Regions from separate parts of the Kitasatospora sp. NPDC085895 genome, predicted to be linked through region 1. Evidence: riboswitches for the same ligand, from Rfam matches in the RefSeq annotation. Region 1 holds a riboswitch; each other region holds the start of a gene.
The links. Region 1 has a riboswitch for S-adenosylmethionine ahead of thrC (threonine synthase). Riboswitches for the same ligand answer to the same signal wherever they lie in the genome.
Positions count from the first base shown of each region.

Region 2: it holds a riboswitch for S-adenosylmethionine, as region 1 does, so the genes downstream of both, AB0442_RS10780 (aminotransferase class V-fold PLP-dependent enzyme) here and thrC (threonine synthase) in region 1, are expected to answer to the same signal.
Region 3: it holds a riboswitch for S-adenosylmethionine, as region 1 does, so the genes downstream of both, AB0442_RS18380 (IclR family transcriptional regulator) here and thrC (threonine synthase) in region 1, are expected to answer to the same signal.

Region 1 is NZ_JBFBJY010000010.1:127,122-137,350, reverse strand. It holds gene AB0442_RS09340 (DeoR/GlpR family DNA-binding transcription regulator) at 1-701, shown strand, start outside; gene AB0442_RS09335 (extracellular solute-binding protein) at 856-2,148, shown strand; gene AB0442_RS09330 (cupin domain-containing protein) at 2,179-2,520, opposite strand; gene AB0442_RS09325 (DUF3263 domain-containing protein) at 2,614-2,841, shown strand; gene otsB (trehalose-phosphatase) at 2,879-3,730, shown strand; gene AB0442_RS09315 (trehalose-6-phosphate synthase) at 3,857-5,326, opposite strand; gene AB0442_RS09310 (glucosyl-3-phosphoglycerate synthase) at 5,387-6,391, opposite strand; SAM riboswitch class I at 6,529-6,662, shown strand; gene thrC (threonine synthase) at 6,680-7,957, shown strand; gene AB0442_RS09300 (MoaD/ThiS family protein) at 7,988-8,266, shown strand; gene AB0442_RS09295 (cold-shock protein) at 8,886-9,092, shown strand; gene groL (chaperonin GroEL) at 9,411-10,229, shown strand, end outside.
Region 2 is NZ_JBFBJY010000012.1:114,855-125,083, reverse strand. It holds gene AB0442_RS10800 (NYN domain-containing protein) at 1-253, opposite strand, end outside; gene AB0442_RS10795 (hypothetical protein) at 482-754, opposite strand; gene AB0442_RS10790 (rhomboid family intramembrane serine protease) at 904-1,749, shown strand; gene AB0442_RS10785 (Lrp/AsnC ligand binding domain-containing protein) at 1,746-2,027, shown strand; gene AB0442_RS10780 (aminotransferase class V-fold PLP-dependent enzyme) at 2,069-3,436, opposite strand; SAM riboswitch class IV at 3,486-3,603, opposite strand; gene trpD (anthranilate phosphoribosyltransferase) at 3,717-4,790, opposite strand; gene AB0442_RS10770 (hypothetical protein) at 4,922-5,347, opposite strand; gene AB0442_RS10765 (heme-copper oxidase subunit III) at 5,671-6,291, shown strand; gene AB0442_RS10760 (c-type cytochrome) at 6,447-7,253, shown strand; gene AB0442_RS10755 (Rieske 2Fe-2S domain-containing protein) at 7,262-8,314, shown strand; gene AB0442_RS10750 (cytochrome bc complex cytochrome b subunit) at 8,311-9,969, shown strand; gene AB0442_RS10745 (GntR family transcriptional regulator) at 10,096-10,229, shown strand, end outside.
Region 3 is NZ_JBFBJY010000026.1:20,863-31,091, forward strand. It holds gene AB0442_RS18370 (phospholipase) at 211-1,197, opposite strand; gene AB0442_RS18375 (class I SAM-dependent methyltransferase) at 1,366-2,145, opposite strand; gene AB0442_RS18380 (IclR family transcriptional regulator) at 2,255-2,968, opposite strand; SAM riboswitch class I at 3,161-3,303, opposite strand; partial or broken gene AB0442_RS18385 (hypothetical protein) at 3,436-3,804, shown strand; gene AB0442_RS18390 (alpha-amylase family glycosyl hydrolase) at 3,978-4,814, shown strand; gene AB0442_RS18395 (molybdopterin molybdotransferase MoeA) at 5,416-6,597, opposite strand; gene narI (respiratory nitrate reductase subunit gamma) at 6,648-7,382, opposite strand; gene narJ (nitrate reductase molybdenum cofactor assembly chaperone) at 7,379-8,140, opposite strand; gene narH (nitrate reductase subunit beta) at 8,145-9,656, opposite strand; gene AB0442_RS18415 (nitrate reductase subunit alpha) at 9,656-10,229, opposite strand, start outside.

The DNA of each region.
Region 1 (10,229 bases):
CCGCCGCGACCATCCGTCGCGACCTCGACCAGCTCGCCCGCCAGCAGATGGTCACCCGCACCCGCGGCGGCGCCGTCGCCCACCACGTCTCCTACGACCTGCCGCTGCGCTACAAGACCGCCCGGCACGCCGACGCCAAGCAGCGGATCGGCGCCGCGGTCGCGGGCCTGGTCGCCCCCGGCGAGGTGGTCGGCCTGAACGGCGGCACCACCACCACCGAGGTCGCCCGGGCGCTCGCCGTCCGGCCCGAGCTCACCGAATCCCCCGAGGGCGGCGCCGGCCAGGGCCTCACCGTGGTCACCAACGCGCTCAACATCGCCAACGAGCTGACCGTCCGTCCGCAGGTCAAGATCGTGGTCACCGGCGGCGTCGCCCGGCCGCAGTCCTACGAGCTGATCGGCCCGCTGGCCGGCCTGATGCTCGCCGAACTCGCGCTGGACGTCACGGTGCTGGGCGTCGACGCGATCGACGTCGAGCACGGCGCGACCGCCCACCACGAGGGCGAGGCCGGGGTGAACCGGCTGCTCGCCGAGCGCGCCCGCCGGGTCGTCGTCGCCGCGGACTCCTCCAAGCTCGGCCGCCGCGCCTTCGCCCGGATCTGCGGCCTGGACGCGATCGACACCCTGGTCACCGACTCCGGCGCCGACCAGGAGCTGACGCGGGCCTTCACGGAGGCCGGCGTCCAGGTGGTCACCGTCTGAACGCGCGGTCGGACTGTCCGGATTCGCCCGGTTCCGATTGCAGCCGGTGCAACGACGTCTGACACTTCGATAACTACCGCGCGAACAGGTCTGGACCACATGTGCGGGTGCTTGGGAGGGTGGCGCAGCTTCCCCTCCCGAAGGCGGTCCCCGCGTGTACACCCTCACCCGCACGAACCCGCTCCGCACCGGTCGCGTCCTGGCGCCCGCACTCGTCCTGGTCCTCGCCACCGGGTGCGGCGCCCTCGGCTCCGGCGACGGCGGCGGCGACGTCACGCTCCGCCTGGTCGCCGCCGACTACGGCGACAGCGAGGCCAACAGCACCTCGCACTTCTGGGGCGACGTGATCGGCCGCTTCGAGGAGGCCAACCCCGGCATCAAGGTCGAACTCGACCTGCAGAGCTGGAACGACATCGACAAGCGGGTCGCGAGCCTGATCGCCTCCGGCCGCACCCCGGACCTCGTGCAGACCGGCGGCTTCGCCGACCAGGTCGCGGCCGACCGGCTCTACCCGGCCACCGACGTCCTCTCCATCGACACCCAGGCCGGCATGATCGACGCGTTCTCCCGGGCCGGCCAGGTGCTCGGCAGCCAGTACGGCATCCCGTTCGTCGCCTCGACCCGGGTCTTCTTCTACAACAAGGCCGTCTTCGCCAAGGCCGGGATCACCGCCCCGCCCACCACCTGGGACGAGCTCCGCCGCGACGCCGAACTGATCAAGGCCAAGGTGCCCGGCGTCACCCCGTACGCGCTGCCGCTCGGACCCGAGGAGGCCCAGGCCGAATCCATGATCTGGGCCATGGGCGGGGGCGGCGGCCTCGCCGACAACGCCGGCAACTACACCGTCGACTCCCCGCAGAACCGGGCCACCTTCGCCTGGCTGCGCACCAACCTGGTCGAGAAGCACCTCACCTACGCCGACCCGGCCGCGACCGACCGCAAGACCGCCTTCAACGACTTCGCCGCCGGCAAGGTCGCGATGCTCAACGGCCACCCCGGGCTGGTCGCCAAGGCCACCGCCGCGAAGATCGACTACGGTACGGCGGCGATCCCGCGCAAGGACGCCACCGTCAAGCCCGCCACCTTCGGCGTCGCCGACTGGATGATGGCCTTCAAGGCCAACGGCCACCGCACCGAGCTCAAGAAGTTCCTCGGGTTCCTCTACCGCACCGACAACCAGCTCGCCTTCGACGAGCAGTACAACCTGCTGCCCGTCACCCAGGAGACCCGCACCGCGATGACCGGCAGCGGCCGCCACCGGGACCTCGCCGAATTCCTCAACGCCCTGCCGACCGCCAACTTCTATCCCTACGGCGACCCGTCCTGGGACAAGGTCAGCGGCCTGGTCAAGCAGCAGGTCGGCGCCGCGGTGAAGCGCGACGGCAACGACGCGCTCGCCGCCCTGCAGGCCGCCGCGGCCACCGAGGCGGGCCGCAGCCGGCGCTGAGGGCGTCCGCGGCCCCGGCCGGAGCCGACCTCAGGGCAGGGTGATCGCGTACGCCTTACGGAGCGTCTCGTGCACCGTCCAGGTGGTGCGGTCGCCCGCGCGCAGCACGGCCGCGTCGCCCGGGCCCACCTCCAGGACGGAGCCGCCCTCGACCTCGATCGTCGCCCGACCGCTCACCACCACGAACAGCTCGTCCGCCTCGGTGTCGGTCACCGTGCCCGGCGTGATCTGCCACAGGCCGCGCAGCTGCCGGCCGTCCGGCGAGGACCACAGCACCCTCCCGGTCACCTCGGGCGTGCCGGCGACGATCCGGTCGGGGTCGAGCGGCTCGGGTTCGAGCTCGGCGTCGGGGACGTGCAGTGCGAAGGTCATGGACCGAAACTAGCCGGGCCGGGCCGACGGCCGGGCGGGCAGAGTGTGTCGCACCGGGCGGGCAGAATGACACCTCGTAAGAGGAGGTGGACGATGGCCGCCCTGACCGAGCGGGACCGCGCGGTGCTCGCCCTGGAGGCCCGGCCCTGGCGCACGGCCGGCGCCAAGGAACGGGCGATCCGCGCCGAGCTCGACATCTCCGCGACCCGCTACTACCAGCTGCTCAACGCCCTGCTGGACAACCCGGAGGCGCTGGCCGCCGACCCGGTGCTGGTCAACCGGCTGCGCCGGATCCGCGAACGGCGGCGCGCCGAACGCTGACGGTGTCCGGCGCCCGAGCCTGGGTACCGTCCCGGACATGGGCATTCCTGAGCAGTTCACTCCGAGCACGGCCGCCGGGCGGGACGGCCTGGCGGCGCTGCTGGCCGCACCCGGCGAGGCCGTGGTGGCCCTCGACTTCGACGGCACCCTGGCACCGATCGTCGCCGACCCCACCGCCGCCCGCGCCCACCCCAGGGCCGCCGCCGTGCTCTCCGCGCTCGCACCCCGGGTCGGCGCCGTCGCCGTGGTCACCGGCCGGCCCGCCGCCGACGCGGTGGCCTACGGCGGCTTCGACGGCGTCCCCGGACTGGAGCACCTGACCGTCCTCGGGCAGTACGGCGCCGAGCGCTGGGACGCGCACACCGGGGCGCTCACCGCCCCCGAACCGCCGGCGGGCGTGGCCGCGGCCCGCGCCGGGCTGCCCGCCCTGCTGGCCCGCGAAGGCGCCCCCGAGGGCACCTGGACGGAGGACAAGGGCCGCGCCCTCGCCGTGCACACCCGCCGCACCGCCGAACCGCAGCCCGCGATGGACCGGCTGCGCACCCCGCTGGCCGCGTTCGCGGCCGCACACGGACTGGTCGTCGAACCCGGCCGGTTCGTCCTGGAACTGCGGCCGCCCGGCGTCGACAAGGGCGCCGCCCTGGAGGGGTTCCTCGCCGAGCACGCGGCCCGCGCGGTGCTCTACGCCGGCGACGACCTGGGCGACCTCGCCGCCTTCGCCGCCGTCGAGAAGCGCCGCGGCGAGGGCCTGCCCGGCCTGCTGGTGTGCAGCGGGCCGACCACCGGGGAGGCCCCCGTGCGGGAGCTCGCCGACCGGGCGGACCTGGTCGTCCCGGGCCCGGCCGGCCTGGTCGACCTGCTCGCGGCCCTCGCCGCGGAACTGGGCTGAACCCCGGAGGGACGCGGGGACCGCGCGAGCGGGAAGGGGCGACCGTGCGGGTCAGGGCTCGGCCCGTACCGTCGTGGTGCCCGATCCCGGACCGCGCGGTTGCCCGCGCCCCTCACGGATTGCCTCTCAGCCGAGGGCGTCGAGCTGGTCGAGGAACCACTGCTGCGGGGGCAGGGCGGTGGCCGCGGCGGCGAGCCGCTTGGTGCGGTCGGTGCGTTCCTCCGCGGGCATGGTCAGCCCCCGGTGGAGCGCCTCCGCGGTGGCGATCACGTCGTACGGGTTGACGGTGATCGAGTCCTCGGCGAGCTCGGCGAAGGCACCGGCCTCCCGGGACAGCACCAGCGCGCAGCCCGCGTCGGAGACCACCGGGACCTCCTTGGCGACCAGGTTCATGCCGTCCCGGATCGGGTTGACCAGGGCGACGTCGGCCAGCCGGTAGGCGGCCAGCGACCGCGGGAAGTCGTCGTTGACGTGCAGGATCAGCGGCTGCCAGTCGGGGGTGGCGAACTCGTCGTTGATCTCGCGGGCGATCCGCTGCACCGCCGCGGTGTACTCCCGGTACTCGGGCAGGTCGTGCCGGGACGGGTAGGCGAAGGCGATGTGCACCACCCGGTCAAGCCACTCGGGGCGGCTGCGCAGCAGGTGCCGGTAGGCGAGCAGACCGCGGACGATGTTCTTGCTGAGCTCGGTGCGGTCGACCCGCACGATCGTCCTCCGGTCGCCCACCGCCTCGCGGAGGGCGGCCAGCCGGGCGTCCACGTCCGGCCGGTGCGCGCGTTCGCGCAGGAAGTCGGCGTCGGCGCCGAGCCCGTGCACGCCGAGCCGGGTGGTGCGCCCGGCGTGGGTGACGGTGCGGGCCGCGCGGTCCACCTCGGCGCCGAGCACGGCCTCGCAGCAGTCGGCGAAGGCGAGCGCCCAGCGTTCGGTGAGGAAGCCGGCCCGGTCGGCCCCGAGGATGCCGGTGAGCACCTCGGCGGCGACGTCGTCGGGCAGCAGCCGGTAGTACTCGGGCGGGGCCCACGGGGTGTGCGAGAAGTGCCCGATCCGCAGGTCCGGGCGGAGCGTGCGGAGCAGCGCCGGGGCGAGCGAGAGGTGGTAGTCCTGCACCAGCACGGCGGCACCCGGGGCGGCCTCGGCGGCGAGCGCCTCGGCGAAGGCGGTGTTGTACGCGGTGTAGGACTCCCACTCGCGGCGGAACCGGTCGTCGAAGACCGGCGAGACCGGGGTGTCGTACAGCAGGTGGTGGACGAACCACAGGGTGGAGTTGGCGATGCCGTTGTAGGCGCGGGCGAAGGTGCCGGGCTCGATGTCCAGCATCCGGACGGCCTGTCCGCCGACGTCGTGGCCGGCGAGGTCGAGCCGGCCGTCCGGCGCCTGCCGGGCGGCCGTCCGGTCGGCGTCGCCGAGGGCGGCGCAGACCCAGACCGCCGAGGGGTCGTCGATCGCGGAGAGCCCGGACACCAGGCCGCCGCCGCCTCTCTTCAGGGTGAGCGCGCCGTCGTCCCCGCTGCTGAAGGACACCGGGCCGCGGTTCGAGGCCACCAGGACGGGGGCGGCGCCGGACTGCTGCGTACGTTCGAACGCGAGATCGGCCATATCCCCTAGCTTGCCGCGCGACCGGTCCGGCAAACCATTCGGCGGCCCCGCGGGCCCCGCTCAGCGCGCGGTGTACTCCGGCACCGTGCGCATCGGCGGGCGCTCCAGTGCGGTCACCTCGTGGGTGTGGGCGGTGAAGCCCCGGGTGCCCGTGTCGCGGCTGAACTGGGTGAGCAGCGGGTGCACGAGGTCCTCGCCGGCCTTCAGCCGGTGGGTGCGGTCGAGCCGTTCCAGGGCCGTCCGGTAGATCGTGGCGGCCATCCGCCCGAGGGCCTGGCCGTCCTGGTGGCGGTGGTGCCGGACACCCACGTCGACCTGGGCCAACGCGTCCAGCCCGACCTCCTCCAGGGCGTCCACCAGCAGGCCGAGCTCCACCCCGTACCCGGTCGGGAAGGGCAGCCGTTCCAACAGGGTGCGGCGGGCCGCGTACTCGCCGCCGAGCGGCTGGACGAAGCCGGACAGCTGCGGCCAGTGCAGGTTGATCAGCGGCCGGGCGACGAGCTCGGTGACCCGCCCGCCGCCGGCCGGCACCACCGCGCCCGCGGTCTCCAGCGGCCGGTCGTACATCGCCTTGACCAGCTGCAGCGCGGGGTCGGTGAGCAGCGGGCCGACGATCCCGGTGACGAAGGCCGGGTCGAACTCGCGCAGGTCGGCGTCGACGAAGCAGACGATCGCGCCGGAGGTCGCCAGCAGCGACCGCCAGAGCACCTCGCCCTTGCCGGGGGCGGCCGGCAGCCGGGGCAGGATGTCGTCCCGGTGGACCACCCGGGCGCCCGCCGACCGGGCGGTCTCGGCCGTCCGGTCGACCGAGCCGGAGTCCACCACCACCAGCTCGTCGACCAGCGGGTGACGTCCCATCAACTCGCGGCGGACGGTGGTGACGATCTCCCCGACGGTGGGTTCCTCGTCGAGGGCGGGCAGCACCACGCTGACCGTTCCGGCGCTCCCCGCCGCCCGCTTGGCGGCGAGCAGCCGCTCCACCGGGTAGTCCGCCGCCGCCCAGGAGCGGCGACGCAGCCAGGACGCGACCTCGGGGAGGACGTCGGGACGGGGCTGCTCGGTCACGGTCTCGCTCCTCGTAACTTCCATCTCGCGGATCGGACGCCGCCTTTCGGCGCCGGGGCCTTCGGATACAGTCTTCGTACTGCGGTCGAGCCTTCGCACGCCGGGGTCACCGCAGTGAACAACACACAACTTCACAGAGCTCATCCAGAGGGACTGAGGGAACGGCCCGTCGACGTCCCGGCAACCTTCTCGCAGCGGCGGTCGCAGGCCCCCCGCGGGACAGGTGCCAATTCCGGCCTGTGGCGCAACCGCGCCGCGGGGAAGATGAGGAGAGAGGCCTCCGCCACCATGGCTACCGCTACCCCTGCATCCGCTGCCACCGTCGACCTCGGTCCGGCCGCAGCGCTTTCCTGTCGCGAGTGCGGCACCCGCTTCCCGCTCGGCCCGAGCTTCGCGTGCCTGGAGTGCTTCGGCCCGCTGGAGATCGCCTACGACTTCGGCGGCTACGACGCCGCGGAGCTCCGCAAGCGCATCGAGGCCGGTCCGGCCAGCATCTGGCGCTACGCCCCGCTCCTGCCGGTGCCCGCCGACGTGGCCGGCAAGCCCAACCTCAACCCCGGCTGGACCCCGCTGGTCAAGGCGGACAACCTGGGTCGCGAGCTCGGCTTCACCGCCCAGCTGCATGTCAAGGACGACTCCGGCAACCCCACGCACTCCTTCAAGGACCGCGTGGTGGCCTGTGCGATCGAGGCCGCCCGCGCCTTCGACTTCACCACGCTCTCCTGCTCCTCCACCGGCAACCTGGCCGGCGCGGTCGGTGCCGCCGCGGCCCGGGCCGGGTTCAAGTCCTGCGTGTTCATCCCGCACGACCTGGAGCAGGGCAAGATCGTCATGGCCGGCGTGTACGGCGGCGCCCTGGTCGGCATCGACGGCAACTACGACGACGTGAACCGCTTCTGCTCCGAGCTGATCGGCGACCCGGCCGGCGAGGGCTGGGGCTTCGTCAACGTCAACCTCCGCCCGTACTACGGCGAGGGCTCCAAGACGCTGGCCTACGAGATCTGCGAGCAGCTCGGCTGGCGGCTGCCGGAGCAGATCGTGATCCCGATCGCCTCGGGCTCCCAGCTCACCAAGATCGACAAGGGCCTGCAGGAGCTGATCAGGCTCGGCCTGGTCGAGGACCGGCCGTACAAGGTCTTCGGAGCCCAGGCCGAGGGCTGCTCCCCGGTGTCCGCCGCCTTCAAGGCCGGCCACGACGTGATCCGGCCGGTGAAGCCGAACACCATCGCCAAGTCGCTGGCGATCGGCAACCCGGCCGACGGCCCGTACGTGCTCGACATCGCCCGCCGCACCGGCGGCGCGGTCGAGGACGTCACCGACGCCGAGGTGGTGGCCGCCATCAAGCTGCTGGCGCGCACCGAGGGCATCTTCGCGGAGACCGCGGGCGGCGTGACCGTCGGCGTCCTCAAGAAGTTGGTCGAGACCGGGCAGTTGGACCCGTCGAAGGAGACCGTCGCCATCAACACCGGTGACGGCCTGAAGACCCTCGACGCGGTCGCCGACGCCGGACTGACCGCCACCATCCGCCCGACGCTGGAGTCCTTCCGCGCCGCCGGCCTCGCCTGAGCAGCCCACCCCTTCCGCCAAGGAGCACCCATGAGCGCCACCGTCCGCATCCCGACCATCCTGCGCACCTACACCGGCGGTGCGGCCGAGGTCACCGCCGAGGGCGACACCCTGGCCGCCGTCGTCGCGGACCTGGAGCAGAACCACACCGGCATCTCCGCGCGCATCCTGGACGACGCCGGCAAGCTCCGTCGGTTCGTGAACGTCTACGTGAACGACGACGACGTCCGCTTCGCCGAGGGCCTGGAGACCGCGATCAAGGACGGCGCCACGGTGTCGATCATCCCCGCGGTGGCCGGCGGCTGCTGAGCCCCGCATTCTTCCCGCGGAGAGCCGCCGCCGGGACCGGAACGCGATTTTCCGGTCCCGGCGGCGGCTCTCGTCGTGCCGGGTGCAATTCGACCGCCTGACGGGGAGTAGAGTTCGGGGCGGTGGCAGTACTCCCCTCCGCGCCGCCCGCCCTGATCAGCGCCAATACCCGGAATTGCACGCCCCGGCCCGGCCGGTCGGATCGTGTGCGCAAGGCTCCGGAACCGGTCGCGGGGACGTCCGCCCGCTGAGACGGGCCGCGGACGGCGCGGGGACGAACCTGTCAGGCAAGTGTCAGAATTCATGCGGCTATATGTCGTTTTCTGCCCGTTATGTCCGGCGTGAAATGCCGAGATCTGCGGCTTTCATCCCGTCATATCCCTTGTCATGACTGCCGATTTCCCCGAAGTTGGGCCTGTTGCACAGGGCTCCTGTCCGGATACATTCAGCCGCGGTCGACGCATTCACCCGTCCGCCGGGCCCGCGAAGGGCCTCGGGCGGTGGTCTGCGGCGTGCAGGGCCGTGCCCAGGGGGGGTTCCCTCGGGCAGGCCCACCGGACCTGGGCCCGCAAAGACTGCGGACCCGTGAATGGCCAGCACAGCACAAGGGGAGTTCGGAATGGCTCAGGGCACCGTCAAGTGGTTCAACGCGGAGAAGGGCTACGGCTTCATCGCGGTCGACGGTGGTGCGGACGTGTTCGTCCACTACAGCGCGATCCAGATGGACGGCTACCGCACCCTCGAAGAGGGCCAGCGGGTCGAGTTCGAGATCTCCCAGGGGCAGAAGGGGCCGCAGGCGGACATGGTTCGTGCCGCCGCGGGCTGACCTTCGAAACCTGCGGAGCCCTCGGCTCGTCACGAGCTGGTCGGCGATTCTTCGCGACAGGCCCGTACGACACGTCGTACGGGCCTGTGCCGTGTCCGGAACCGGTGCGGCCGCGCCACGGGACACGGCGAACGGGCTTGCACTCGCCACCGGCGAGTGCTAATCATTGGCGTTAGCACTCACAGCTTGAGAGTGACAAGCGGACCGGGTCGGTGAGGCCCCGGCGAGCGGTAGGGGAAAGGACCCCCGCTCACAGGGCCGTCCGTCGCGGGCACCTCTGGTCCGAGCAGTCGACCGTGTCCCGGAGGACCACTTCAGATGGCCAAGATCATCGCTTTTGATGAGGAAGCTCGCCGCGGCCTTGAGCGCGGCATGAACCAGCTTGCCGACGCCGTCAAGGTCACGCTCGGCCCCAAGGGCCGCAACGTCGTCCTTGAGAAGAAGTGGGGCGCCCCCACGATCACCAACGACGGTGTCTCCATCGCCAAGGAGATCGAGCTCGAGGACCCGTACGAGAAGATCGGCGCGGAGCTCGTCAAGGAGGTCGCCAAGAAGACCGACGACGTCGCGGGTGACGGCACCACCACCGCCACCGTGCTCGCCCAGGCGCTCGTCCGCGAGGGTCTGCGCAACGTCGCCGCCGGCGCCAACCCGATGGCCCTGAAGCGCGGCATCGAGAAGGCCGTCACGGCCGTCTCCGACCAGCTGCTCGCCCAGGCCAAGGACGTGGAGACCAAGGAGCAGATCGCCTCCACCGCCTCCATCTCGGCCGCCGACACCCAGATCGGCGAGCTCATCGCCGAGGCGATGGACAAGGTCGGCAAGGAAGGCGTCATCACCGTCGAGGAGAGCAACACCTTCGGCCTGGAGCTCGAGCTCACCGAGGGCATGCGCTTCGACAAGGGCTACATCTCCGCGTACTTCGCCACCGACCTGGAGCGCATGGAGACCAGCTTCGAGGACCCGTACATCCTCATCGCCAACTCCAAGATCTCCTCGGTCAAGGACCTCCTCCCGCTGCTCGAGAAGGTCATGCAGAGCGGCAAGCCGCTCGTCATCATCGCCGAGGACGTCGAGGGCGAGGCCCTGTCGACCCTGGTCGTGAACAAGATCCGCGGCACCTTCAAGTCCGTCGCC
Region 2 (10,229 bases), on a different contig from region 1:
GGACGCGGAAGACCGGCTCCGCGTCCAGCGCCGCGGCCAGCGCGGTCGCCGCGTACTTGGCGCGCCGGGCCGGGGTGAACTTGGCGTACGGGCGCAGTCCCGCGGGCAGTTCGCCGGGCGGGATGGCGCCGAGCGCGTCGGCGGCGATGCCCACGACCCGGCGGCGGACCCCTTCGGGCAACGGCCGGTCCAACTGCTCGGACGGTGCGTCCCCGGCCGCGGGCTCCTGCCCGGCCCCGGCGGCGTCCGGCAGCTCCGCGTCCGCGGCGGGCTGCTGCCCCTGCGGCTCGGCCGGCCCGCTCGCTGCGTCCACCACGTCCTCGGCTCCGATTCTGGTCCCCGGGCCCGCGCGGCCGGTGGCCGCTGCCCTCGAAATGCACCGCTCTGTGCAATTGTCCCGTCTACCGTGCCCCGCCGGGCACCGTGCCACACACCCCGGCGGCGCCAGGGGCTCCACCGGGGTGTGTCGGAAGCGCGAGGCTCAGGCCTTCGGCTCGTCCTCGGCCGGCTGCTCGGCGGCGTCGGCGCCGGGGCGGGCCACCAGTTCCACCTGGTCGACCGCGTTGCACCAGCGGCAGCGGACCGACTCCAGGGTCTCGCTGAGCACCTCGGTCTCCTCCACCTTGGACTCGCCGCCGAGGTCGAAGTGCAGGTACTCCACCACCCGGGCCGAGCGCGTCACGTCGAAGCGGGTGAGGTTCCCGCAGAGCGTGCAGCGCCAGCGGGTCTCGGCGGTGGGGGCGGCGATGGTCATCGGAGGTCCTCTCGGATGGTCCGGGTCCGGTCCTCCAAGCCTATTGCCTGCGGCTCTTCCGGCGGTCACCGGTCCTGAAGGGCGGACAGGTCACCCGCTTGCAGCACCGGGCGGTGTCACCGCGGGTGCACCGAGGAATGCTCGCTGTCATGGCCGTCCCCGCCCCCGTCCCCGCCCCCGTGCGCGCAACGGCGGGCCGGGACGCCGCCGCGCCGGCGCGCACGCCGGTCGTCACCTACGCGCTGATCGCGCTGAGCGCCCTCGTCCTGCTGGCCGGCCCGAGCTTCGGCCTCAATCCGCGGTACGGCACCGGCAACGCCCGCGTCTGCGCGGAGCAGCGCTTCGAGCAGCACTGGGGGGCCGTCCCCGCGGAGCTGCTCGCCAACCGGCCGCTGGACGCCGGCCGGCTGGCGGCGCTGCCCCCGGCGGTGCCGGGCTGCACCGTCCCTCCCACCCCGCACAAGATCCCCTTCCTGTCGGTGCTCAGCTCGCTGTTCGTCCACGCGGGCTGGCTGCACCTGGTGGGCAACCTGCTCTTCCTCTACGTCTTCGGCCCGGACGTGGAGGAGCGCCTCGGACGGCTGCGCTTCCTCCTCTTCTATCTGGGCATCGGCTACCTGGCGACGTACGGCTGGGCACTGGCGGAGTCGGACTCCACGGAGTCGGTGCGGGCGCTGGTCGGCGCCTCGGGGGCGATCGCCGGGGTGCTCGGCGGGTACCTGCGGTGCTATCCGCGGGCCCGGGTCACCGCGCTGGTGCCGGTGCTGTTCTTCCTGCCGCTGCGGTTCCCGGCCTGGCTGGTGCTCGGCCTGTGGTTCGCCCTGCAGTGGTGGCCGGTGGGCCCGGCGGTGCCGGGCGTGGCCTACCTGGTGCACGTGATCGGCTTCAGCGCGGGGTGGCTGCTCGCGCGCCCGGTGCGGCCCCGGACAGGGCAGACGCGCCGCCTGACGGCGGATACGCTGGGCGGAACCCCACACACAGGAGCCGAAGAGTGATCACCGCGATCGTCCTCATCAAGACCAGCGTCGACCGGATCCCCGAGATCGCCGAGGCGATCGCCGCGATCGAGGGCGTCAGCGAGGTCTACTCGGTGACCGGCAGCTACGACCTGGTGGCGATGGTCCGCGTCCGGCAGCACGAGGACCTCGCCGAGGTGATCCCCGGTCAGGTCAACAAGGTCCCGGGCGTCGAGCACACCGAGACCCAGATCGCCTTCCGCACCTACTCCCAGCACGACCTGGAAGCCGCCTTCGCCCTCGGCCTCGACGAGTAGGTGCACCCCCCACGCGCCCCTGAGTGCGCACCCCGAACGTCTCAGGCCGCGCGGTCGGTGTCCGCGACGCAGCGGCCGCCCTCGTTGCGGTAGGACCAGCGGGCGCCGTCGGTGACGAGCTCGCGGACGGCGGCCAGGAAGCGGTCCACGTGCTCCTCCGGGGTGCCCGCGCCGAAGCTGACCCGGATCGCGTTGAGGCTCCGCTCCCCCGGCAGCGACGGCTCCGGCGCGCCGCACGCGGACGGCGCCGCCTCCTCCCCGCCGAGCAGCGTCCGCACCAGCGGGTGCGCGCAGAACAGGCCGTCGCGGACGCCGATGCCGTACTCGGCGGAGAGCGCCGCCGAGAAGTGCGAGCTGTTCCAGCCGCGGACGACGAAGGAGAGCACGCCCACCCGGGCGGACCGCTCGCCGAACAGGTTGAGCACCCTGACCTCGGGGATCCCGGCCAGCCCGGCGGTGAGCCGCTCGACGAGCGCCTGCTCGCGGGCCTCCAGGGCGTCGAACCCGGCCTCGGTGAGCGCCCGGCAGGCGGAGGCGATGGCGTAGGCGCCGATCACGTTGGGCGAGCCCGCCTCGTGGCGGGCCGGGCCGGTGTGCCACTCGACGGCCACCGAGCCGTCGGCCTCCCGGGCGACGGTGCGGCTGGCGCCGCCGCCCGCCAGGTAGGGCTCGGCGGCGTCAAGCCAGTCGCTGCGGCCGGCGAGCACCCCGGCGCCGAACGGCGCGTAGAGCTTGTGGCCGGAGAACGCGACCCAGTCGACGTCGAGTTCACGGACCGACAGGCGGTGGTGCGGGGCGAGCTGGGCGGCGTCCAGCACCACCCGGGCGCCGTGCCGGTGGGCGGTCCCGGTGAGTTCGGCGATCGGCCACAGTTCGCCGGTGACGTTGGAGGCGCCGGTGACGCACAGCAGGCGCGGGCCGTCCGGGGATCCGGCGGCGAGGGCGGCGTCCAGGGCGGCGACGGCCTCGGCGTGCGAGCGCGGGGCGCGCAGGTACTCGACCGTCAGACCGGCGTGGCGCCAGGGCAGCAGGGAGGCGTGGTGCTCGGTCTCGAAGGCGAACACCCGGGTGCCGGCGGGGAGGGCCCCGGCGAGCAGGTTGAGCGAGTCGGTGGTGGCGCGGGTGAACACCACCTGGTCGCCCTCGCGCAGGTCGAGGAAGTCGGCGACGGTGCGGCGGCTCTGCTCGAACAGGTCGGTGGAGAGCTGCGAGAGGTAGCCGGCGCCGCGGTGGACGCTGCCGTAGTAGGGGGCGTAGGCGGCGACGTCGTCCCAGACCCGCTGCAGGGCGGGGGCGCTGGCGGCGTAGTCGAGTGCGGCGTAGCCGACCTTCTCACCGGTGGCGAGCGGCACCCGGACGTCGTGGCCGAGGACGGCGAGCGGGGCGCAGAGGTCGGTGGAAAGCGACATGAGGATGCACTCCTTCACGGGGTGGGGACCCCGGGGATGCATCGCCGGAAGTCCGCGCTTGCCACGCGGACGGTTCTCCGCACGGCCCGGTCCTCACCCAGGGCACCCCGCCACGGACGGAGGGTTGCCGGACAGCAAGCTGGGGCTTGACGCTGCCACTCATGACCTGCGCAGGACTCTAGGTGACCGCTGTGCGACGGGTCAAGCACGACGGGGCGCGCGGGGGACCGGCCCTCGGCCGGATGCCCCCGTGCGCCCCGTGCGGCTCGCCGGCGGCCCGCTACTTGTTCGTCGCCTCGGCCCAGCGCTTGAGCGTCGCCTCCGCCGCGCCGGAGTCGACGGCCGCGGCCGCCCGCTCGATCCCTGCGGCGAGCTGCTCGGCGAGCGGTGCGTCGGTGAGGTCGAGCACCGCCAGCGCGGCGGCCGTGTTGAGCAGGACGGCGTCCCGCACCGGGCCGCGCTCACCGGCGAACAGCCGCCGTGCGACGGCCGCGTTGTGCTCGGCGTCGGCCCCGCGGAGGGCCTCGATCCCGGCCAGTTCGATCCCGACGTCCCGCGGGTCGAAGTCCGTCTCGGTGACGGTGCCGTCCTTGACGATCCACACGTGCGAGGTGGTGCAGACGGTCAGTTCGTCCAGGCCGTCGTCGCCGCGGAAGACCAGTGCGGTGGCGCCGCGCCGGGCGAAGACGCCGGCGATCAGTCCGGCGAGCCGGGTGTCGAAGCAGCCGACGGCGTGCGAGGTGACCCGGGCCGGGTTGGTCAGCGGGCCGAGGATGTTGAAGGCGGTGGGCACGCCGAGCCCGGCCCGCGCGGTCGCCGCGTGCCGCATCGCGGGGTGGAACTTCGCCGCGAAGCAGAAGGTCAGGCCGACCTCCTCGGCCACCTCGGCGACCCGCCGGGCGCCGAGGTCGAGGCTGATGCCGAGCTTCTGCAGCACGTCGGAGGAGCCGGACGCGGAGGAGGAGGCCCGGTTGCCGTGCTTGACGACCTTGGCGCCGGCCGCGGCCGCGACGATCGCCGACATGGTGGAGATGTTGACGGTCTTCGCGCGGTCGCCGCCGGTGCCGACGATGTCCACGGCCGGGCCGGGGATGTGCAGCGGCTCGGCGTGCGCGTACATCGCGTCGACCAGGCCGGCGATCTCCTCGACCGTCTCGCCCTTGGCGCGCAGCGCGACCATGAAGCCGGCGACCTGCACGGGCGAGGCCTCGCCGCTCATGATCTGGTCCATCGCCCAGGCGGTGTCCGCCTCCGCGAGGTCCTCGCCGCGCAACAGTGCCGTCAGGACGTCGGGCCAGGTGCGGACCACCTGCACGGGGTCCTTGCCGCCGTTCGCAGGGTTCACGTTCACCATGGCCGACTCCAGCTCTCATCGGTAGTGCGCCGATACAAGGGACGGAGTCAGCCTAGCGAGCGGCGGCGGGCGGCCGTGCCGATCCCGCCGCCCCTTCTCTCCTGGTGAGACGGGTGGTGCCGGAGGCCCGGTCAGCGGCGGGCGGGCGTCCGCTTGGCGATCCGGGCGCGGAGCAGGGTGGCGGCGGCCTCGGCGAGGGCGACCGGGTCGACCGGCTGCGCGATGGCGGCGTCGGCGCGGCTCCAGGCGGCGAGCCAGGAGTCCTGCGGCCGGCCGATCAGGACGAGCACCGGCGGGCAGCCGTAGATCTCGTCCTTGAGCTGGCGGGTGAGGCCGAGGCCGCCGGCGGGGACGGCCTCGCCGTCCAGCACGCAGAGGTCCACGCCGCCGCGCTCCAGGGCGCGGAGCACCGCCGGGGTGGTGGCGCACTCCAGGTACTCGACGGCGGGCAGGTCCGCGGCGGGCCGGCGGCCCAGGGCCAGGGTGACCTGCTCGCGGGTGTTGCGGTCGTCGCTGTAGACGAGAACGGTGAGCGTCTCGTCGGTCGTGTGCGCCATGGGCCCTGCTCCCGGGTGCTCGTCCTCTTATATGTGCCGCTCCGAACGGCCCAGTGTGACCCGGACCACGTTCACCTCCGGATGCTACTCCGGCGGGGCCCTCCCGGTGAGTCCCTGACGCGATCTCCCTCAAGCCGCCGCGCCCGAATCTCACCCGCGCGGGGTACTCCGCCTCGCCCACCCCGAACAACCGTCAGAAAACGGACACCCGGGCGGAGCAGCGCCGGACGTCCGCGCAGGCCAGCGCCAGGGGGGCGTACCGCACGCACCGGACACTCCGAGGAGCACCCCCCGGCGTGAAGACGGAATAAGGGACCGACATAATGTCCGTCGTGGCGACAGCAACAGCAACAGAAACCGGACACGCGCACGGAGCGGTCAACAGGCCGAACCTGGTCAGCGTCGGAACCATCGTCTGGCTGAGCTCCGAGCTGATGTTCTTCGCGGCCCTGTTCGCGATGTACTTCACGCTCCGCTCGGTCATGGGATCGGAGTTCTGGACGGAGAAGGCGGACGCCCTCAACGTGCCGTTCTCCTCGGTGAACACCACGATCCTGGTGCTCTCCTCCCTCACCTGCCAGCTCGGCGTGTTCGCCGCCGAGCGCGGTGACGTGAAGAAGCTCCGCTCGTGGTTCACGATCACCTTCGTGATGGGCGCGATCTTCATCGGCGGCCAGATCTTCGAGTACACCGAGCTGGTCAAGGTGGACGGCCTGTCGCTGTCCTCCGACCCGTACGGCACGGTGTTCTACCTGACCACCGGCTTCCACGGCCTGCACGTGACGGGTGGTCTGATCGCCTTCCTGCTGGTCCTGGGGCGGACGTACGCCGCCAGGCGGTTCACGCACGAGCAGGCCACCGCCGCGATCGTGGTGTCGTACTACTGGCACTTCGTCGACGTCGTGTGGATCGGCCTGTTCGCGACCATCTACCTGATCAAGTAAAGGCTGATCAGGTCGCTGGCCGCCGGCCGGAGAGCACCCGCCCCGCGCGGGAGCCCCGCCGACCAGTCCGCCCCGACCCGGGTACCGGCCCCGAGCAGACCGGTCCCACGGGCGCAGCCACCCAGCCGACCAGATCCTGACACCGGGGTTAATCCGTGAAAAAGCTCTCCGCACGACGGCGCCACCCACTGGCGGCGCTGGTCGTCCTACTTCTCGCCCTGGCGGCCACCGGGGGGCTGTACGCCGCGTTCGCGCCCGCCGAGAAGGCGCAGGCCGACACCTCCGCGCAGTCGCTCGCGATCGAAGAGGGCAAGAAGCTCTTCGCCGTGGGCTGCTCCTCCTGCCACGGCCTCGACGGCCAGGGCAGCTCCGACGGCCCGAGCCTGGTGGGCGTGGGTTCCGCCGCGGTCGACTTCCAGGTCGGCACCGGTCGCATGCCGGCCCAGCAGAGCGGCGCCCAGGTGCCCTCCAAGAAGGTCGTCTACTCCCAGGCGCAGATCGACCAGCTGGCCGCCTACGTGGCCTCGCTCGGCCCCGGCCCGGTCGCTCCGACCAAGGAGCAGTACACCTCGACGAACCCGAACGACGTGGCCAAGGGCGGCGAGCTCTTCCGGACCAACTGCGCCCAGTGCCACAACTTCGCGGGCAAGGGCGGTGCCCTGACGAAGGGCAAGTACGCCCCGACGCTGGAGAACACCTCCCCGAAGCACATCTACGAGGCCATGCAGACCGGCCCGCAGAACATGCCGTCGTTCCCCGACACCACCATGCCGGAGGAGCAGAAGAAGCAGATCGTGGCCTTCGTCAGCCACACCAACGACGAGCCCAGCCCCGGCGGCCTGTCCCTGGGCAGCCTCGGTCCGGTGACCGAGGGCCTGTTCGGCTGGATCTTCGCCCTCGGTGCGCTCATCGTGACCGCGATCTGGGTCGCCGCCCACACCACCAAGGCCAAGAAGTCATGAGCCACGAGATGTCTGACGAGAAGCTGCCGGAGTCGCACGGCTCCGAAGGGCACGAGGTCGCCGTCCACGGCGACCCGTTCGCCGACCCCGGTCTGCCGGCCCACGAGCCGCGCCGGACCGACATCGACGAGCGCGCCGCCAAGCGCGCGGAGCGGCAGGTCTCCCTGCTGTTCATCGTCTCGATGCTCGCCACCGTGGGCTTCATCGCCTCGTACGTGGCCATCGACATCGACAAGATCGTCTACATCTTCCCGCTGGGCCACGTCAGCGCGCTGAACTTCGCGCTCGGCATGACCCTCGGTGTGGCGCTCTTCTGCATCGGCGCGGGCGCCGTCCACTGGGCGCGCACCCTGATGTCGGACCACGAGATCCCGGCCGAGCGCCACCCGATCGAGGCCGACGACGAGCTGCGTGCCGACGTCATCGAGCAGTTCAGGACGGGCGCCGCGGAGTCCGGCTTCGGCCGCCGCAAGATGCTCCGCAACACCCTGATCGGCTCGATGGCCCTGGTGCCGCTGTCCGGCGTGGTGCTGCTGCGCGACCTGGGCCCGCTGCCCGAGGACAAGCTGGCGCACACCGGCTGGGAGGTGGCCACCCCGGCCAAGCCCCTCAAGCTGATCAACATGAACACCAACGAGCCGATGAAGCCCGAGGACATCGTCACCGGCTCGCTGACCTTCGCCAAGCCCGAGGGCCTGGAGGAGGACCAGGAGTTCTTCCAGGAGCAGATCGCCAAGGACGCCCTGATGATCATCCGGATCGCTCCGGAGGACCTGAAGGACCAGAAGTCCGCGGACCTCGGCTTCGAGGGCATCCTGGCCTACTCGAAGATCTGCACCCACGTCGGCTGCCCGATCAGCCTGTACGAGCAGCAGACCCACCACGCGCTCTGCCCCTGCCACCAGTCGACCTTCGACCTGGCGGACGGCGCGCGCGTCATCTTCGGCCCGGCCGGCCACCCGCTGCCGCAGCTGAAGATCACCACTGACGAGAAGGGCTTCCTGGTCGCCACCGGCGACTTCCAGGAGCCCGTCGGCCCGAGCTACTGGGAGCGGCCGTGAGCACCGCGAGCAACGCCAACTCCGGCGCATCCAAGCCGGCCAGCACCCGTGCCAAGCCTGCGAACAAGTTCGAGGCGGCCGCTGACTGGACGGACGGACGGCTGGGTATCTACACCCTCGCCAAGTCCAACCTGCGCAAGATCTTCCCGGACCACTGGTCCTTCATGCTGGGCGAGATCTGCCTCTACACCTTCATCATCATCATCCTGACCGGCGTCTACCTGACGCTGTTCTTCAAGCCGAGCATGGCCGAGACCGTCTACCACGGTTCGTACGCCCCGCTCAACGGCATCCGGATGTCCGAGGCGTACGCCTCGACCATGGACATCAGCTTCGAGGTGCGCGGCGGTCTGCTGATCCGCCAGATCCACCACTGGGCGGCGATCGTCTTCGTCGCCGCGATGCTGGTGCACATGATGCGCGTCTTCTTCACCGGCGCGTTCCGCAAGCCGCGCGAGATCAACTGGCTCTTCGGCGCCGGTCTGCTCTTCCTCGGCATGTTCGACGGCTTCATGGGCTACTCGCTCCCGGACGACCTGCTGTCCGGTACCGGTATCCGCTTCATGGAGGGCGCGATCCTGGCGGTGCCGCTGGTCGGCACGTACCTGCAGTTCTTCCTGTACGGCGGTCAGTTCCCCGGCACCGACATCGTGCCGCGGTTCTTCACCATCCACGTGCTGCTGATCCCGGGCATCATGCTGGGCCTGCTGGTGGCCCACCTGATCCTGGTCTTCTACCACAAGCACACCCAGTTCGCGGGCCCCGGCCGCACCGAGAAGAACGTCGTCGGCATGCCGCTGATGCCGGTCTACATGGCCAAGGCCGGTGGCTTCTTCTTCCTGGTGTTCGGCGTCATCGCGGCCGCCTCGGCGATCGCGACCGTCAACCCGATCTGGGCGTACGGCCCGTACCGCCCCGACCAGGTGTCCACCGACGCCCAGCCGGACTGGTACATGGGCTTCTCCGAGGGCCTGATCCGCGTCATGCCGGGCTGGGAGATCCGCGCCTGGGGCCACACCCTGAACCTGGGCGTGTTCATCCCGCTGATGGTCTTCCCGCTGGTCCTGATGGCCATCTGGGTCTACCCGTTCATCGAGGCCTGGGTCACCGGCGACAAGCGCGAGCACCACATCGCCGACCGCCCGCGCAACGCCCCGGTCCGCACCGGCTTCGGCGCGGCCTGGATCAGCCTGTACGTGCTGCTGCTCATCGGCGGTGGCAACGACCTGCTGGCGACGCACCTGCACCTGTCGATCAACTCGATCACCTACTTCGTCCGTGTCGGCTTCTTCGTCGTCCCGGTGCTGACCTTCTTCATCACCAAGCGGTGGTGCCTGGGTCTGCAGCGCCGCGACAAGGACAAGGTGCTGCACGGCCGCGAGAGCGGCATCATCAAGCGCCTGCCGCACGGTGAGTTCGTCGAGATCCACGAGCAGCTGCCGCAGGACAAGCTGTACAAGCTCACCGCGCACGAGCAGCCGCAGCCGCTGGAGCTGCCGGCCGAGGTCGACGAGAACGGCGTGGCCCGCAAGGCCGGCCGGATCGCGAAGACCCGCGCCAAGCTCTCCGAGGCCTTCTACGGCGAGGGCGGCCAGATCGCCAAGCCGACCGCCGAGGAGCACCACGAGATCACCAGCGGCCACGGCCACCACTGATCCCGTAGAGATCGCCACAGCCCGAGGGCCCCTGCCGAACCGGCAGGGGCCCTCGGCCTTTCCGCACCCGGGCCGGACCCGGGCCGGACCCGGGCCGGCCCTGCCGGGCCCTGCCACAATGGGCCCGTGCAGCTGACCATCGATCACACCGCCGCCACTCCCCCGTACGAGCAGGTGCGGAGCCAGATCGCGGAGCGCGCCCGCAGCGGCGAGCTGCCCGTGGGCCTGAAGCTCCCCACCGTCCGGGCGCTGGCCGAGGA
Region 3 (10,229 bases), on a different contig from region 1:
CGGTGGCACCCCGTCGGCCGGGCGTGATCGCTGCCCGTGCGCACCGGCCCTGACCGACCGTCACCGGTGCGGCCGGGGCCGCACGGCGGGCCTGGTGTGCATGACAGGCGACCGTACCGCGCCGACCACGGCCGGGTCGAACCGAATGCGTGCACGACCCGGCCCCGGCCCCGGCTCCGGCTCCGGCTCCGGCTCCGGCTCCGGCGGGCCCTAACGGAACATGCGGTCACCGGCGTCGGCCATGCGATGGGTCGAGCCGTGGCGGTTCACCCAGTCGCGGACGAGGTTGACGGCGTTGGCGCACTGCCGGCTCCGGTCGTACTCGCGCACCCCGGTGAAGGCGCCGTAGCCCGCGATGATGCCGTCCACCCGCGCGTCGCCCAGCAGCTTGTCGACGTACCACGGGTCGTCGTAGGTGGTCGTCCAGGAGAGCGTGGCGGCGAGCTGTCCGGCGGCGCGGTCCGCGGCGCCCTTCTTCAGTTCCGCGCACGTGTTGTACGTGGTGCAGTTGCCGAACCCCTTGGTGATGTCGCTGTCGCCGTAGTCCATCACCCGGCGGCCGGCCGGGATCGCCGGGCCGGACCGGTCGAAGGCGGCGCGGACCCGGTCGCGGGTCCCGGTCGTCGTCATGCCCTCCAGCGGGCCGAGCCCGCCTTCGAGGCCCTTCCAGCCGCGGCCGCCGACGTCCGGGGTGCTGCCGCCGTGGTACTCGTAGAAGCCGTAGAGCACCTGGATGCCGGCGGCCGTCAGCCGCTGGGCCTTGTCGCGCAGTCCGGCGACGCTGCATCCGCGGTTCTGCTGCTCCCCGCAGTAGTGGGGGTCCTTGATGTCCAGCCAGACCAGGGCCGGCCGGCGCCCGGCGCCGGCGTCGGCGACGATCCGGTCGATCATGCTGTCGAAGCTCGGGCCCAGCCGGGCGTCGCCGGCCGAGGAGCAGTCGTGGTGGGCGCGCCATTCGTTCGGGTTCCACCAGGCGCAGACGTCGATCTCGATGCCGTTGGCGCCGTGGTCGAGTGCGGCGTCGACGCCGTCCAGGGCGTCGACCCGGTGCGCGACGGCGTAGATCGCGTGACGTTGGTCGGCCGCCGCGGCCGGGGTCGCCCCGACGGTGCCGGCGCCGACGGCTCCGCAGAGTGCGGCGGCGGCCAGCGCCGCCCACCTCCGCGGGCCGGCACCCCTCCCGAGTCGAGTGATCATGAATAGCCCCCCCATTCTTGTCCGTGTTCAGTCAGTCGACCTCGCCGACTGCATGCTGACACGGGTCCCGGCGACGGGGAACCGGATCCGGCCACGCCACGACACCCCGCACCCGCGCGGCCGCCCCGCGAGCGGGGAGCGCCGCGGCCCGGAGCGCCGGGACCGGCCTCACAGCCTCCGGCTGCGCAGCACCCCGGTCAGCATCGGCAGGGTGAACCCACCGCGGGCGGTCTCCGGTTCACCCGCGAGGAAGGCCCGGATCCGACCCGGCGCGGCCTCCCGCTCCCGCTCCGGCATGACCGGCATCCCCGCGCGGGTCGCGAGCGAGGCGACCAGGGTGTCGGCCGTGCGGCGCTGCCCGTGCGGGAACGCGGTCTGCTCGGGCGACCCGAACCGGGCGGGTCCGCCGGCCTTCGGAAGGTGTACGGCGGCCGTTTCGGCACGCCAGGCGGCGGGCGTGTCACGGGGGCCGACGGCCGCGCTCCCGGCGGTCCGCGCCAGTCCGGCGACCCGGTCGACCCGGTCGTCCAGCAGGTTCCACAGGCCGGCCAGCACGCCGCCGGGTGCGAGGACCCTGGCGATCTCGGGGCCCGCGACGGCCGTGTCGAACCAGTGCACGGCGTTGCCCGCCGGCACGGCGTCGACGGAGGCGTCCGGCAGCGGGATCGCCTCGGCGCCGCCCCGCAGGGCACGGACGTCCGGGAGCGAGCGGCGCAGCTCGGCCAGCATCGCCGGGTCGGGCTCGACGGCGACGACCTCCGCGCCCGGCGCGAGCAGTCCCGCGGTCAGCTTGCCGGTACCGGCGCCGAGGTCGAGCACCCGCGGGCCGGGCGCGGGTTCGAGCGCCCGGCGCACGGCGGCCTGCGCGCAGTCGGGACGGTGTTCGGCGCAGGCGGTCGCCGCGGCGCCGAACGACGAGGCGTGGAGTGGGCGTTCGTCCCGATCCACACGCCCACGCCAACTGACGGACGGTCAGCCGACCCGGTGGTGTGCGAACCGGACGCTTGAACCGGCGGCCGGCCCACGGGTGTTCCGCGGGCACGGCCCGGCGGGCCGGTCAGGGCCGGCGCAGGGCTTCGCCGAGCCGGCCGGCGGCCTCGACGACGGCCGGGGAGAGCCGGGCGCCGGGGTGCCGGGTGAGCCGCTCGATCGGCCCGGAGACGGAGACGGCGGCGACGACCCGGCCGGCCGGACCACGCACGGGTGCGGAGACGGAGGCGACCCCGGCCTCGCGTTCGCCGATGGACTGGGCCCAGCCGCGGCGCCGTACGCCGCTGAGGGCGGTGGCGGTGAAACGGGCGCCCTGCAGGCCGCGGTGAAGGCGTTCGGGCTCCTCCCAGGCGAGCAGGATCTGCGCGGCGGAGCCGACCTTCATCGGGAGGGCGATGCCCACCGGCACGGTGTCCCGCAGGCCGGAGAGGCGTTCGGCGGCGGCCACGCAGATCCGGACCTCACCCTGCCGGCGGTAGAGCTGGGCGCTCTCGCCGGTGAGGTCGCGCAGGTGGGCCAGGACCGGGCCGGCCGCGGACAGCAGGCGGTCCTCGCCGACGGCCGCCGAGAGCTCGGTGAGCCGGGGGCCGAGGGCGAACCGTCCCTGCAGGTCGCGGGCGACCAGGCGGTGCTGTTCCAGTGCGACGGCGAGCCGGTGGGCGGTGGGCCGCGCCAGGCCGGTGGCGGCCACGAGTCCGGCCAGGGTGGCGGGACCGGCCTCCAGGGTGCCGAGGATCGAGGTGACCTTGTCGAGCACGCCGACGCCGCTGGTGTTCTCCATGATGGGTACTCCGTCTCAGATCCCGTGAGCGGCGGGGGCCCCGCCCACGGACGCTCCGCGCGGGAGCGGGGGTGGTCAGCGAGGACAGGCCGGAGAAGTCGGCCGAGTGGCTGCGCCGGGCACGGGACGGGTACGCGGAGAGACCGGGGCGGGAAGCGCCCGGGCGAAGGACAGCACAGAGAGCACCGTGTCTCCTCATCTTTCCCGCGCCACAGTGGCGGCAGGCCGGAGTTGGCACTGACCCCGGGCGGCGCGGCGCGTACTTCGGACGCCGGTTCGACCGGGGAGTTGCCGGGGCTTCGTAGGGCCGGTCCCTCCACCCCTCTGGATGATTCGCGAGGAACCATACAAGATTCCGCGGGCGGGCCGCCAAACCTCCCCCGTCCGCGCGCCCCGGTCCGTCAGCGGCGGAGCGGAGCGCATGGCCTTGCTGCAAATTGCAGAAACATCGCGCGTCCTGACTTGACGTGCCCTCAGGACGGCGGGATCGTCGGTCGCGCGACGCACCCCACCGCCCCTGCGGGCCGGGATCGCCCGTCCCACCGGTCGGCGGCCCCCGCACACCCCCACCCGCCCTTCACCCGGGACAGCCGCGACGTGCCCCCCACACGCCGCCGCGCCGACGTCCCGGGCCGCCCGGGAGGCAGTCCCCCACCGGCACCACCTTCCGGCTCTGGTCGCCCGACAGTTCCGACGTCAGCGTCAGCGTCGGCGGCACCAGCCACCCGATGACCGCGGTGACCGTGAGCGGCTACTCCGCCGTCTACCAGGCCGTGGTCGGCGGCGACCTCAAGGACCAGGCCTACCGGTTCTCCGTGCGCGGCACCGCCGTCCGCGACCCCTACGCCCAGATGGTCAGGCCCGGCACCACCCAGGGCCTCGTCGTCGACACCGCCGCGGTCGCGCCGACCGGCGGCAGCCGGGCCCCGCGGCCCGCCCTCGCCGCCCGCGAGGACTCCGTCGTCTACGAGTTGAGCGTCCGCGACTTCACCGTCGACGCGAGCTCCGGGTGGACCCGGCCAAGCGCGGGAAGTTCCTCGGCCTGGTGCAGACCGGCACCACCACCGCCGGCGGTGCCAGGACGGGCATCGACCACCTCAAGGAACTGGGCGTCACCACCGTCCAGTCGATGCCCTCGTTCGACTTCGGCAGCACCGTGCCCCACTGGGGCTACGACCCGGTCGGCTACAACGTCCCCGAGGAGCAGTACTCCCAGTTCAGCGCGCCGGATGACCGGATCCGGGAGTTCAAGGACATGGTCGACGGATTCCACCGCAACGGCATCCGCGTGGTCATGGACGTGGTCTGCAACCACCCCTACGACAAGAACGTCTTCGGCGGCATCACCGGGCAGTACTACACGCCGACCGACCTGTCCGCGACCGGCAACTCGATCGACGACGGCAACCCGATGGTCAGCCGCATGATCCGGGACTCGCTGGAGCACTGGGTCCGCGACTACGACGTCGACGGATTCCGCTTCGACCTCGCCGGGGTGCACCGCTACAGCAGCGTCTCCGCCTGGGCGAGCTACCTCGACACCACCTACCCGGACCGCAACCTCCTGCTGTACGGGGCGCCGCGGCCGACCCGCAGGAGGCCCGGAAGGTGCGCTACGGCACCGTCCCGGCCCTCGCGCCGGCGCACGTCGGCGTCTTCAACGGCGTCTACCGGGACGCGATCCGGGGCGGCACGGACGACGACGTCATGGCCTACATGGGCGGTTCGGGCAACCCCGGTGCCATCGCCTTCGGCATGCGCGGCTCACCGACGGACGCGAAGAGCACCGCCGTCCTGTCCGACCTGTGGAGCCCGGCGTTCGCCCACGACCCCGAGCAGACCATGAACTACGCCTCGATCCACGACAACCTGAACCTCTACGACAAGATCACCTACTCCGGGGCGCGCGGCGGCGCAGCCGGAACGGCCGGCCGGATCGACCGGTTCGCCGTCGGCATGGTGCTCACCTCCCAGGGGATCCCGGTCATCGCCGAAGGCGACGAGTTCCTCCGCTCCAAGGTCGTCGGGGGCGACTACACCACGGCGGAGAACTCCTACGACGCCTCCGACCCGGTGAACGCGATCCACTGGGGCGACAAGACCGCCGACGCGGCCGTGTTCCGCTACTACCGGGACGCCGTCGCGCTCCGGAAGGCCGCACCAGCGCTGCGCCTCACCGGCTGGGACGCCGTCCACAACCAGATGACCGCCCAGGTGGACGGCTCCGTGGTGGTCGGCCGCATCGGCTCCGACGCCGCGGCGCCCACGAGCCACGACACCGTCGTCGTCCACAACCCCACCGGCAGCACCTACGACGTGGGCCTGCCGCCGGGGGACGTGGACGAAGGTCCTCGACCGCGACGGCGCGGCCTCCGCCACCGGCGACACCTCCTGCGCCGGCCTCGCGGTGACGGTGTTCCGGAAGAACCGACACCGGGTGCGGCCGGTCAGTGGCCGGTCAGCTCCAGGACCTCGACGGCGGTGCCGTCGGCGACCCCGCCCGGCGGCACCACCGCGAGGGCGTCGGCGAGCGCCAGACCGCGGAGCATCGCCGGCCCGTCGAACCCGATCGGCACCGCGCCGCCCCCGGTGAACGCCACCGGCAGCAGCCGGGTGTCCCGTGCGCAGCCCGGCAGGTCGGCGGCGGCGACGACCCGGCGGGACGGGTCCGGCCGGCCCGCCAGCCGTCGGAGCAGCGGCAGGGCGAGGGTCACCGCTCCGGCCACCGCGGCGAGCGGGTTGCCGGGCAGGCCGACCAGGAGGCGGGCCCTCCCGTCGGCGGCGGGCGGCAGTTCGGCGAGCAGCATCGGGTGCCCGGGCCGCACCGCGACGGAGTCGACCGGCAGCCGGGCGCCCGGCCCGCCGAGTGCGTGGTGCAGGAAGTCCACCGGCCCGGCCGCGGTGCTGCCGGTGGTGACCACGACGTCGGCCGTCGAGCTGCGCAGGGCGGCGCCCAGCGGCCCGGCGTCGTCCGCCACCCGCCGGATCCCGGTCACCTCGGCGCCCGCACTCCGCAGCAGGGGCGGCAGCAGCGGGCCGAGGGCGTCACGCACCCGGCCGCCCCGCGGGAGGCCGGAGGTCAGCAACTCGTCTCCGAGCACCAGCAGTTCCACGGTCAGACGGCGGTGGACGGTCAGCCGGTCGTACCCGGCGGCCGCCGTCAGGCCCAGCACGGCCGGGGTGACGGTGGTGCCCGCCGCCAGCAGCAGGTCGCCCCGGCGGCACTCCTGGCCGCGCGGCCGGACGTCGCGGCCCGGTGCCGCCGGCTCCGGTGTCCGCCAGTACAGGACGCCGTCGGGTGCCGTCGCCCGCCCGTGCTCGCGGCGCAGCACGGACGTCGCACCGGACGGCAGCCGGGCGCCGGTGGCGACGGGTACGGCGGTGCCGTGGTCGAGCGGCCCGGCCTCGGCGCCGCCCGCGAGGACGCCGCCGTCGCGCAGCCGCCACGGTCCCGTCCCGGCCACCGCCCATCCGTCCATCGCTGAGGTGTCGAACGGCGGCAGGTCGGTGAGGGCGGTCAGCGGCTCGGCGAGCGTGTGGCCGAGCGCCTCGGGGAGGGCCCGGACGACGGCGGGCAGCGGTTGCCCGGCGCTGTCCCGGGCGGCCTCGCGCGCCGCTTCCCACGTCATGGCCCCGGCCGCGGCGCCGTGTTCGGCGCGGGTGCGCAGCGTCGGGCGGTTCACCGGGCACCGCCGGTCGGGGCGGGGCGTCGGCGGTAGACCAGGTAGGGGCGGACGAGGTAGCCGACGGGGGCGCTCCACACGTGCACCAGCCGGGTGAACGGCCAGGCCGCGAAGAGCAGGCAGGCCGAGAGCGCGTGCAGCTGGAACAGCAGCGGGGCGCCGGCCATCGCCTCGGGCCGGGGGTGGAGGGCGAACACCCCGCGGAACCAGATCGAGACGGTGGAGCGGTAGTCGTAGCCGCCGCCGACGACGTTGTGCACCGCGGTGGCGGCGAAGCCGAGCAGGACGGTCGCCGACAGCAGCGGGAAGAGCAGTTCGTCGCTGCGGTCGGTGACGATGCGGATCCGACGGTTCAGCAGTCTGCGGGCGCTCAGCATGCCGAGCCCGGTGATCATGGCCGTTCCGGCGACCGTGCCGAGCGAGACGGCCGTCAGGTGGTAGGCGTGCTCGGAGATCCCGGCCGCCTCCGTCCACGAGGCCGGGACGGCCAGGCCCACGACGTGGCCGCCGATCACCGCGAAGGCGCCCAGGTGGAACAGCGGGCTGCCCCAGCGCAGCCAGCGGTGCTCCAGCAGCTGGCTGGTGCGCGAGGTCCAGCCGAACTGGTCCTGCCGGTAGCGCCAGACGTGCCCGACCGCGAAGACGGCGAGGCAGATGTAGGGGAAGGCGACCCACAGCAGCAGGTCGGCGCCGGTGGCCGGTGCGGCGAGGGGGGTGCCTGCGGGGCTCATCGGTGGCCCTCCTTGGTCCTGGTCGGCAGGAGCGGGATCAGTGTCGAAGGGGCCGGCTCCGGCGGGACGAACGTCTGCGGCGGCGCGAACAGGCCGCCGCCGTACGGGTCGAGGCCGACCTCCTCGGCGGGCGGGCCCGCGGCGGCGAGTTCCGCGACCGCCGCGAGGTCGGCGGCGGTGGGCGGCGGGAGGAGGGTGAGGAGCGCGGCGAACAGGTGCCGGTAGGGGGAGCCGGCGTCGGCCAGCGAGTGCCGGATCAGTTCGAGTCCGCGCCGGTGCTGGCGCAGCGGCGCCTCGCCCGCGCCCGGGCCTTCGAGGGCGGCGAATTCGAGGACGACCGGGAGGTGGTCCGGGAGTTCGGCGGCGTCGGCCTCCCAGCCGGCGGCGCGGTAGCGCTGGGCGAGGGCGAGCAGGGCGGTGCCCCGGCGGCGGGTGTCGCCGTGCAGGTAGTAGGTCAGGTAGAGGCTGCTTCGGCGGCGCAGGTCGAAGACCTCGACGTAGTGGCGTTCCAGGGCGTCGGGCGGCTGCTCGGCGAACCAGGCGGTGAAGGCCGCGATCTCGGCGGCGGCCGGGGAGGGCTCCAGGGCCTCGGCCGTGGCGGCCAACTCCTGCCGCCCGAGGACCAGTTCGGTGTCCGGGTACTGGAGCAGCAGGGAGAGCAGGCGCAGCAGGAGCACACGCTGCGCGGTCTGCTCCGCCGTGCCGGCCGGACGGCTCCGGCGGGCCCGGGCCGGGATGCCGATGTGCGGTGCGTTCATGCCGCTACTCCCCCGTCCTTCTGCGCAGGGTGGGGATGCCGAGCGTCACCCGGCCGCCCCGGTCGCCGGAGACCTCGACCGGGCAGCGGTCCTCGATCCCGGCGAGGGCGGCGGCGTCCTCCTTGTGCGCGGCCGGCACGACGTACCGGTCGGCGTACTTGGCGACGGCGAGCAGCCGGTGCAGGTCCTCCGCCTCGCGGGCGGTGAGCCCGACGGCCTTCAGCGCGCCCTCGTCGCCCGCCTCGCCGAGGGCGCGCCCGCGCATGTGGGAGCGCAGCGCGGTGAGCTTCATCAGCACGCCGGCCACCACCTCGGTGTCCCCGGCGCTGAACAGCTCGGCCAGGTACTCCAGCGGGATGCGCAGCCGGGTGACGGCGGCGAAGACGTGGTCGGGGTCGTCCCGGCTGCCGCCCGCCGAGTCCACCGCGTCGAGCACCGGGGAGAGCGGGGGGACGTACCAGACCATCGGCAGGGTGCGGTACTCCGGGTGCAGCGGCAGGGCGACCTTGTAGGTGGAGACCAGCGCGTGCACGGGGGAGCGCCGGGCGGCCTCCAGCCAGTCCTCGGGGATGCCCGACTCCCGCGCCGCCGCGATCACTTCGGGGTCGTGCGGATCGAGGAAGACCCCGCGCTGGGCGTCCAGCAGGTCCTTGTCGTCGGGGGTGGCCGCGGCCTCGCCGACGCGGTCGGCGTCGTACAGCAGGAGGCCGAGGTAGCGCAGCCGGCCGACGCAGGTCTCGGAGCAGACGGTGGGCTGGCCGGCCTCGATCCGCGGGAAGCAGAAGGTGCACTTCTCGGCCTTGCCGGTGGCGTGGTTGACGTACACCTTCTTGTACGGGCAGGCGGTGACGCACATCCGCCAGCCGCGGCAGCGGTCCTGGTCCACCAGGACGACGCCGTCCTCGACCCGCTTGTACATCGCGCCGGACGGGCAGGCCGACACGCAGGCCGGGTTGAGGCAGTGCTCGCACAGCCGGGGCAGGTGGAAGAGGAAGGTCTGCTCGAACTCGAACTTCACCTTCTCGGCCCACTCGCCGGTCAGGTTGGGGTCGCCGCCCGCGTGCTCGGGCGCGCCGCCGAGGCCGTCCTCCCAGTTGGCGCCCCAGGTGATCGCCGTCGGCTCCCCGGTGAGGACCGAGCGCGGGCGGGCGACCGGGACGTCGTTCCCCGCCGGGGCGCTGACGAGGTTGTCGTAGTCGTAGGTGACCGGCTCGTAGTAGTCCTCGATGGACGGCAGGTCCGGATTGGAGAACAGCGACAGCAGCCGCTTGACGCGTCCGCCCGAGCGCAGGACGAGCCGCCCGCGCGCGTCGAGCATCCAGCCGCCCTTCCACTTCTCCTGGTCCTCGTAGCGGCGCGGGTAGCCGACGCCGGGCTTGGTCTCGACGTTGTTGAACCAGGCGTACTCGACTCCGGTGCGGTTGGTCCACGTCTGCTTGCAGGTGACCGAGCAGGTGTGGCAGCCGATGCACTTGTCGAGGTTCATCACCATCGCGATCTGGGCCATGACTTTCATCAGTAGGTCACCTCCTGCGAGCGGCGGCGGATCACGGTGACCTCGTCGCGCTGGTTCCCGGTCGGGCCGTAGTAGTTGAAGGCGTAGGTGAACTGCGCGTAGCCGCCGGCGAGGTGGGTGGGCTTGAGCAGCAGCCGGGTGAGCGAGTTGTGGATGCCGCCGCGCCGGCCGCTGACCTCGGTCTTCGGCACGTTCACGTTGCGGTCCTGGGCGTGGTACATGTACACCGTGCCCTCGGGCATCCGGTGGGTGACCACCGCCCGGGCGGCGACGACGCCGTTGCGGTTGTACGCCTCGATCCAGTCGTTGTCCTTCACGCCGATCCTCTCGGCGTCGCCGGTGGACATCCAGATGACCGGGCCGCCGCGGGACAGGTCGAGCATGTACTTGTTGTCCTGGTAGTTCGAGTGGATGGACCACTTGGAGTGCGGGGTGAGGTAGCGGACGGTGACCTCGGCCCGGCCGTCGCGCAGGTGCTCGTCGCCGTAGTGCCGGGGCGAGTTCAGCGGGGGCCGGTAGACGGGGAGTTGCTCGCCGACCTCGGACACCCAGTCGTGCTGGACGAAGAAGTGC